Regions from separate parts of the Brevundimonas sp. FV1ye29L genome, predicted to be linked through region 2. Evidence: predicted binding sites of a transcription regulator. Region 2 holds the regulator's gene; the other holds the start of a gene.
What was found. Region 2 encodes HrcA, which represses chaperone genes, less so after heat shock. Its sites were predicted from a motif close to GTTAGCANTCNNNNNNNNNGANTGCTAAC; they were not measured.

Region 1 (4,209 bases), 500 kb from region 2:
GGCCACGGCCGCTTCGGTCGTGATCAGGATCGAGGCCACCGAGGCGGCGTCGGTCAGGGCGGTGCGGACCACCTTGGCCGGGTCGATCACGCCCATGGCGACCAGGTCGCCGTACTCTTCCGTCTGGGCGTTGAAGCCGAAGGTGGGCGAGCTGTTTTCCAGCACCTTGCCGACCACGATCGAGCCTTCGACGCCGGCGTTCTCGACGATCTGACGGATCGGGGCCTGGATGGCGCGACGGATGATGGCGATGCCGGCGGTCTGGTCGGCGTTATCGCCTTGCAGGCCTTCCAGCGCCTTGGTCGCCTTCAGCAGGGCGATGCCGCCGCCGGGGACGATGCCTTCTTCAACCGCGGCGCGGGTGGCGTTCAGGGCGTCGTCGACGCGGTCCTTCTTCTCCTTGACCTCGACCTCGGTCGAGCCGCCGACGCGGATGACGGCCACGCCGCCGGCCAGTTTGGCCAGACGTTCCTGCAGCTTTTCCTTGTCATAGTCCGAGGTGGTGTCCTCGATCTGGCGCTTGATCTGGCCGATGCGGGCCTCGATCTCGTCCTTGCCGCCGACGCCGTCCACGATGGTGGTGTCGTCCTTGGTGATGGTGACCTTCTTGGCCTTGCCCAGCATGTCGAGGGTGACGTTCTCGAGCTTGATGCCCAGGTCTTCACTGATGACCTGGCCGCCGGTCAGGACGGCGATGTCTTCCAGCATGGCCTTGCGGCGGTCGCCGAAGCCCGGGGCCTTGACGGCGGCGACGCGCAGGCCGCCCCGCAGCTTGTTGACGACGAGCGTGGCCAGGGCCTCGCCCTCGATGTCCTCGGCGATGATCAGCAGGGGACGACCCGACTGGACCACGGCTTCCAGGATCGGCAGCATGGCCTGCAGCGAGGTCAGCTTCTTCTCGAACAGCAGGATGAGGGGTTCCTCGAGCTGAACCTCCATCTTGTCGGCGTTGGTGATGAAGTAGGGCGACAGATAGCCGCGGTCGAACTGCATGCCCTCGACGACGTCCAGCTCGGTCTCGGCGGTCTTGGCCTCTTCAACCGTGATGACGCCCTCGTTGCCGACCTTGTCCATGGCCTTGGCGATCATCTCGCCGACTTCGGCGTCGCCATTGGCCGAGATGGTGCCGACCTGGGCGATCTCGGAGTTGTTCTCGACCTTCTTGGCCGAGGCCTTGATGTCGGCGAGGACGGCCGTGACGGCCTTGTCGATGCCGCGCTTCAGATCCATCGGGTTCATGCCGGCGGCCACGGCCTTGAGGCCTTCCTGCACGATGGATTGCGCCAGGACGGTGGCGGTGGTGGTGCCGTCGCCCGCCTTGTCATTCGTCTTCGAAGCGACTTCGCGGATCATCTGGGCGCCCATGTTCTCGAAGGCGTCCTCGAGCTCGATTTCCTTCGCCACGGACACGCCGTCCTTGGTCGAGCGCGGGGCGCCGAAGGACTTCTGGATCACGACGTTGCGGCCCTTGGGACCCAGGGTCACCTTGACGGCATTGGCGAGGACGTTGACGCCGCGCAGCATCTTGTCGCGCGCATCGGTGTTGAACTGTACGATCTTGGCAGCCATTGAGGGCAGCTCCTAAATATTGATTTCGTTGAGGAAGGTCGAAACGTGAGGGGGCTTACAGCACGCCCAGAACGTCGGATTCCTTCATGATGATCAGGTCTTCGCCTTCCAGCTTGACCTCGGTGCCCGACCATTTGCCGAACAGGATGCGATCGCCGGCTTTCAGTTCCAGGGCATTGACGACGCCCTTGTCGTCACGGACGCCGGGGCCGACCGCAATCACTTCGCCTTCCTGGGGCTTTTCCTTGGCCGTGTCGGGGATGATGATCCCGCCCTTGGTCTTCGATTCTTCTTCAACGCGCTTGACCAGCACGCGATCGCCGAGGGGACGAAACGCCATCTGTGTATTCTCCGATTGAGACTTCAAAAGTTTCCTCGCTCGCGCCCGGGGTTGGCATTTTGGCAGCCAACGCCTGCGAGTGCTAACGCGCCGTGGAAGTAGGGACCGGGGCGACAGGCGTCAAGCTCGGCCCGTCGATCCGCGCGTGTGAATTTTCGGCGACAACGCTCGGGTGGGCACCCCACTGAAGCTGCATTGACGCAGTGTGCTTTATGTTGCAAAGTTCACTGCAGGCAGCAACCCCGCTGCATCATCGGAGACCGATATGACCCGCCTTTCCCTTTCCGCCGCTCTCGCCGCCCTGTCACTCGCCGCCGCCGCCCCGGCCATGGCGACCGACGTCACCCTGACGTTGGACGGCATTCAGGCGCGTGGCGGCCGCCTGCTGATCGGCCTGCAATCCCGCGACCAGTTTCTGAAGAACGAGGGAGCCTATGGCGAGGTCATCGCCGATCCGGCGGCCGGAACCCGCACTGTGACCTTCCGCAATGTCGCGCCAGGGGAATATTCGGTGTCCGTCCTGCATGACGTCGACAACGACAGCGTCATGAAAATCCAGGGCGGCATGCCCGCCGAAGGCCGGACGATGCTGAAGGCTGAAACCCTTCGCGCCGCCCCCCTGTTCGACCAGGTGAGCTTCGCCGTACCCGCCACGGGCGCCGTCAGCCTCAGGGCGTCAATGCTTTATCCGGCGCAATAGCCGCCGGAGCCGGAGACGGTTCGAGCGCCGCCAGCCGCCAGCTGGCCTCGACCCGGCGCTCGAACAGCGGCCCGGCGCCCCGGACGGTCGTGCGCCAGTCCCGGCCGTCCGCCGACCGCGCGATTAACTGGCCCAGGGCGGTGCGAAGCTCTCCCAGGGCCTCGCCGGGCCGGTCTCGTTGCAACAGGAAGGCGGCATAGACGTCGGCGCCTTTCAGGGCCTCGGGGTGGGCGGGCGCCAGCCGGTCGGCGGTGATCGCCCGGACCCGCCGGTAGTTGGCCTCCGCCTCGTCAGGCCGCCGCAGCGCCGCCAGCGTCAGGGCATAGCCGCTCAGGGTCTCCACCAGGTCGGGACTGTTGCTCCCCTTGCCCTTTTCCAGCAGGTCCAGCCCCCGGGCGAAGGCCGGCTCCGCCTCGGCCAACCGGTTCTGGTCCATCAGGGCGAAGCCGATGTTGGCGTGCAACACCCCCACGAAGGCGTGCTCAGGTCCGACGATCTGCAGGACCAGCGGCAGCGCTCGCCGGAACTGGGTCTCGGACTTTCGCCCGTCGCCCTGGGTATGCAGGTACCAGCCATAGTTGTTCAGGCACTGCGCCAGCAGCACCTTGTCGCCCGCCACCTCGGCGATAGCCACGGAACGCCGGTACAGGGCGTTGGCCTGCCGGCCGCGCCCGGTCCGCCGCAGACTGTTGCCCAGATTGGACAGCACGATCGCGACGCGGGAATGTTTGGGGCCATAGAGCACCTCGTACATGCCCAGCACCTGCCGGTAGGCGGGATCGGCCTCGGCGTGCCGTCCCTGGGCGGTCAGGGCGTTGGCATAGAGGTTGAGGGAATCCGCCGTCTTCTCATTCACCTGACCCAGATGGGCGCGCCGCAGAAGATAGCTTTCGCGGGCCGCCGCTTCGGCCTGTTCGTTCCGCCCCTGGGCGTCGAAGGCTCGGGCCTGGTCGTAGATCAGGCTGGCCATTTCAACCGGATCCGGGTCTGGTCCCGACCGCCGGATCGCCAGCGCCCGGTCGACATCGGCATGGGCGGCCGGATAATCGCCCGCCTCGAAATTCAGCCGCGAGCGGACGCCCAGAGCCCGGGACAGGGCCAGTTGCGGTGTCGCGCCATCCTGTTCGGCCAGGGCGACGGCCGCATCCAGCGTGCGGCGCGCGCCCGGCAGGTCTTCCTCCGCGAACCGTCGTCGCGCTGCCGCGATCAGGGCGTCGGCCGCCGCCGCCGGATCGGCATTTGCGACGGCAATCGACGCGATTTCCGCCTCTACAGACGCGGCAGGCTCCGTCTGGATTGCGGGCGGCGTCGGGAGGGTCGAGAGCGGCATGGCGATGGCGGGCGTCAGGGGCAGGGCCGCCATGGCCAGGCCGGCCAGGACCACCGCCCCCTGCTTCCCCTTGCGCACGCCTGCCGCCATCATGCCGTTTCTCCCGTTCCGACCGTAGGAGCGGGGCGTCGCGGCGGCAAGTGCGACACTCGGCTGCGAACTCGGCCAAGCCCCGCGCGATGAACGGGCGATGAACACGGCCCTCGCAGCCCGTTCAGCCGGGGATAGCTACACCTCTACCCATCGGACCGGCGCATCGCCGTCACCCTG
Region 2 (4,209 bases):
GACCGGCTGTTTCGCATCAATCTCGGCGGGGCCTATCCGATGGCTCCCAGCCGGTCCTGGCAGCCCGGATCGGTCGATCCCCGCCGCCGGGTCCAGACCGATATGGCGGGTCCCGGCGGCGCCCGACTGTCGCTGATCGCGACACAGCCGGTCGAACTGCCCGAGACGGTCGTGCCCCGTCGGGGTCTGACCGACTCCCCCTGGCGGGGCGATGAACCGCGTCAGGAGGTCATGGTCGGGATCCAGGCCGGGCGGACGTCCTTCTCGGCCTGGCAGGGCCAGGGCGGGGCCGATTCGCCGTTCCATGCCGGGGCTGGTGATGGCTTCGCCGCCCTGGCCCAGGCCGATCGGGCCATGCAGGGCGTTGTCGATCTGGGCTCAGGCTTCGCCCTTGCGGCCGAGGCCGGGGGCGGCGACCGGCGGGCCCTGTTGCGCACCGTCGAACGCGACGCCTCGACCTATGGCCGGGCCAGCCTGGTCTGGCGCGGCCGCGAAGGCGGGTTCGGGATCGGCCTTGGCGCCCTCGACGAAAGCCTGGCTCCCCTCGGCGGATATATGCCGTCGCGCTCGGACCTGGCCCTGCCGTCACAGACGGTGTTCTACGCCTTTTCCGGGGATTGGACGTTCGGTATGGGTCGCCTCAGCGGCGAGGTGGGGCAGGGGGAGACCCGGGTTCTGGGCCGGTTCCTGTCCAGTGACGGCGACCTGGTCAGCCGTTCGTGGCGGCTGGCCTGGGATGTCGACTGTCCGGCTGCGGCCCGGCGGGGGATCTGGAGCGGTCTGCTCGGCTGCCACCGGCTGACGTTCGGCTTGTCACAGCCCCTGCGGCTGGAAGGGGGAGCCTTCAGCGCCCTGCTGGCGGACATCCCCGCCGAGTATTTCGACGCCCCGACCTTCTCCATGCGACGCTTTGACGCCCGGCCGTCGGGACGGCAGATCGATTTCACCATGGCCACGGAACGCCGGTTTGGCGATGGATCGGTCTTCACCCTGCAGGGGGTGATCAGCCGTGAGCCGAGGCATGTGACCGGCGCCGATCCGGAGTTCGCCCTGATCGGCGCCTGGCGGAGAGGGTTTTAGGCCTTGCCGTCGTAGGCGTCGCCGGTGGTTTCGGCCGGGGCGTAGGCGGCGGCCGCAGCCCTCGCGCCGGAGCCCTTGGCGGCGACCACCACCATGGCCGGGCGGATTGTCCGGCCGAACAGGGCATAGCCGGCCTGCAGCGTCTGGATGACCTGCCCGCCCTGCACCGTCTCGGACGGCTGCTCCATCATGGCCTGATGGACGTGCGGGTCGAAGGCCTCGCCCGCCTCGGGGGCCACGCGGCGCAGATTGTTGGACTCAAAAGCCGTCAGCAGCGACTTCTGGGTCAGCTCCATGCCGGTGACCAGGGCGGCGGCGGCATCGCCGACGTCCCGGGGCGCGGCCTGGATGCCCCGCTCCAGATTGTCGGCCACGCCGAGCAGGTCCTTGGCGAACCGCTGGATCGCATAGGCGCGGGCGTCGTTCGACTGGGTCTCGGCCCGGCGTTTCACATTCTCGACCTCGGCGATGGCGCGCAGGGCGCGGTCCTTCCACTCGTCGCGCTCGGCGATGACCTGATCGAGGGGGGCGAGGTCGCCGTCGGCTGCGGCGCCTGCGTCTGCATCGAGAATGGCGTCGGCCTCGGCCTCGATGGCGTCGAGTTCAGCCTGGGTCGGGTTGTTTTGGGTGTCGCTCACGTGTCGTTTCCGTCCAGCATTCGCCCCAGCACCCGGGCGGTGTAGTCCACCAACGGTATGATGCGGGCGTAGTTCAATCGCGCAGGGCCGATCACGCCGATGGCGCCCAGGACCCTTTGTCGGCCGTTCATATAGGGCGCTGCGATCACGGCGGAACCCGAAAGTGAAAACAACCGTGTTTCCGCCCCGATGAAGATGCGGACGCCCTGGGCCGAGCGGACCCCGTCCAGCAGGCCGATCAGCTGTTCCTTCTGCTCCAGATCGTCGAACAGGATGCGCACCCGGTCGAGATCGGCGGCGGTCTCGGGGTCCTGCAGCAGGTTGGCGCGGCCGCGCACGATCAGGGCGCGCTCGCGCTCGGCGCCGCCGGACCAGGCGGCCATGCCGTCCTCGACGAGGCGGGCGGCGGCGGCGTTGAGCTCCAGCCGGGCGGCGTCCAGTTCGGCGCGCATCTCGGTGCGGGCCTCGGCCAGGGGGCGGCCCTTGAGCCGGGCGTTGAGGAAGTTGGAGGCCTCCTGCAGCGTCGAGGGGGTGACGCCTGCGGCCAGGGGCATGAGCCGGTTCTCGATCGTGCCGTCGTCGGCGACCAGCACCGCCAGGGCCTGACCCTGGCCCAAGGCGACGAATTCGACGTGTTTGACCCCGGCGTCCCGCACCGGGCTGGCGACGATGCCCGCCCCGCCCGCGAGACCGGACAACAGGGCCGAGGCCTCGTTCAGGGCCTCCTCGAAGCCGCCGCCGCGGCCCGAACGGACCGCCAGCCGGGCGTCGATCTCGCGCCGTTCCTCCTCGCCCAGATCGCCGATCTCGAGCAGGCCGTCGACGAACAGGCGCAGGCCGGCATGGGTGGGGATCCGGCCCGAGGAGGTGTGGGGCGAGGCCAGCAGGCCCGCCATCGTCAGGTCCTGCATGGTGTTGCGGATCGAGGCCGGGGACAGGGAAATTCCCGTCATCGACAGGGTCCGGGACCCGACGGGCTCTCCCGTCTCCAGATAGCTTTCGACGATGCGGCGAAAGATGTCCCGGGCCCGCTGGTCCAGCCCTGTCAGGCCGGCGTAGTTCTGTCCGGGGAAGGGGGTGGAGACGAAGGGCGGGGTCAAGGTCGATCCGGGGCCGGAGGCGCGATTGCGGGGTCATGCGCGATGGACGCGCCCGCCTTCATACACGATAAGCACGGCCGCCACCCCTTTCCAGGACGATCCGATGACCGCCTCCGCCAGACCCTCCGGCCGCACCCCCGAACAGCTCCGCACCGTGACCCTGGAGACCGGCGTCAACCGCTATGCCGAGGGCTCCTGCCTGGTCTCGTTCGGCCATACCAGGGTTCTGGTCACGGCCTCGGTGGAGGAAAAGGTCCCGGGCTGGATGCGCAACTCGGGTCAGGGCTGGGTGACGGCCGAATACGGCATGCTGCCGCGCGCCACCCATACGCGCGGACGGCGCGAGGCGGCGGCGGGCAAACAGTCGGGCCGGACGCAGGAGATCCAGCGACTGATCGGCCGCTCGCTGCGGGCCGTGGTCGATCTGAAGGCCCTGGGCGAACGTCAGGTGCTGATCGACTGCGACGTCATCCAGGCCGACGGCGGCACCCGCACCGCCTCGATCACCGGGGCCTGGGTCGCGATGGCCTCGGCCTTCGGCTATCTGCGGGCTGAGGGCGTGCTGGCGGCCGATCCGATCCTCGATCAGGTGGCGGCCATTTCGTGCGGCATCTTCAATGACGAGCCGGTCGCCGACCTCGACTACGAAGAGGATTCCAATGCCGAGGCCGACGGCAATTTCGTCCTGACCGGTTCGGGGACCATCGTCGAGATTCAGGCGACGGGCGAGAAGCGCGGCTTCAGCCGGGGCGAGTTCGACCGCCTGTTCCAGCTGGCCGAGGCCGGTTGCGCCGAACTGTTCGTCAAACAACGGGCGGCGGTCGAGGCGGCGCTGAAGGGCTGATCGTCCCGACCGTCGCCCGGAACGGGCGGCTTGCGGGCCGCGCTCAACGGCGCATCATGCGGCGAAACTCAGGAGGCGGGCGGATGCGATCCCTGAAGATGCGATCCTTGAAGACGACGGCGATGGCGGGCCTGCTCCTGTCCGGAGCGTTGATGGCCTGCAGTCCCAGGCCGGAGGCGCCGTCAGCGCCCCCCTCTCCGGCGGCGGCGCCCTCTGCTCCGGCGGAGGCCCGGCCGCCACGCGCGCCGGTCCCGCCCGCGCAGGTCGAAATTTCAGAGACGCCCTGCCGTCAGGCGATCGGCGAGCGGGCCTCGGCCCGGCTGGTCGAGCGCTGCATCGCCGTCAGCCCGGCCACCCGGCCGCCCTGCAACGCCGCCAACCCCTGTGACCTGATCCAGGGCGAGATCGACCGGTCGTGCAACCAGTACGGGCCGGACGAAACGCGGCCGGGAGAATGCGCGGGGTGAAACCCGTCGCAACCCTCCCTCTCCCTTCGCTCCGGCGAACGGGGTGGACAGGTCGCGAGGCGGTCAGGCGGGGTCAGATC

Region 1: groES (co-chaperone GroES) is a predicted target of HrcA. The motif match lies at 1,968-1,996, and genes of this name have one in related genera.

Annotation. Positions count from the first base shown of each region.
Region 1 covers NZ_CM178730.1:2,999,697-3,003,905, forward strand. The annotation lists gene groL (chaperonin GroEL) at 1-1,569, opposite strand, end outside; gene groES (co-chaperone GroES) at 1,625-1,909, opposite strand; gene ACW17W_RS14770 (DUF2141 domain-containing protein) at 2,175-2,609, shown strand; gene ACW17W_RS14775 (tetratricopeptide repeat protein) at 2,578-4,032, opposite strand.
Region 2 covers NZ_CM178730.1:185,423-189,631, forward strand. The annotation lists gene ACW17W_RS00970 (S8 family peptidase) at 1-1,080, shown strand, start outside; gene grpE (nucleotide exchange factor GrpE) at 1,077-1,673, opposite strand; gene hrcA (heat-inducible transcriptional repressor HrcA) at 1,715-2,818, opposite strand; gene rph (ribonuclease PH) at 2,922-3,662, shown strand; gene ACW17W_RS00990 (hypothetical protein) at 3,746-4,129, shown strand; gene dapF (diaminopimelate epimerase) at 4,203-4,209, opposite strand, start outside.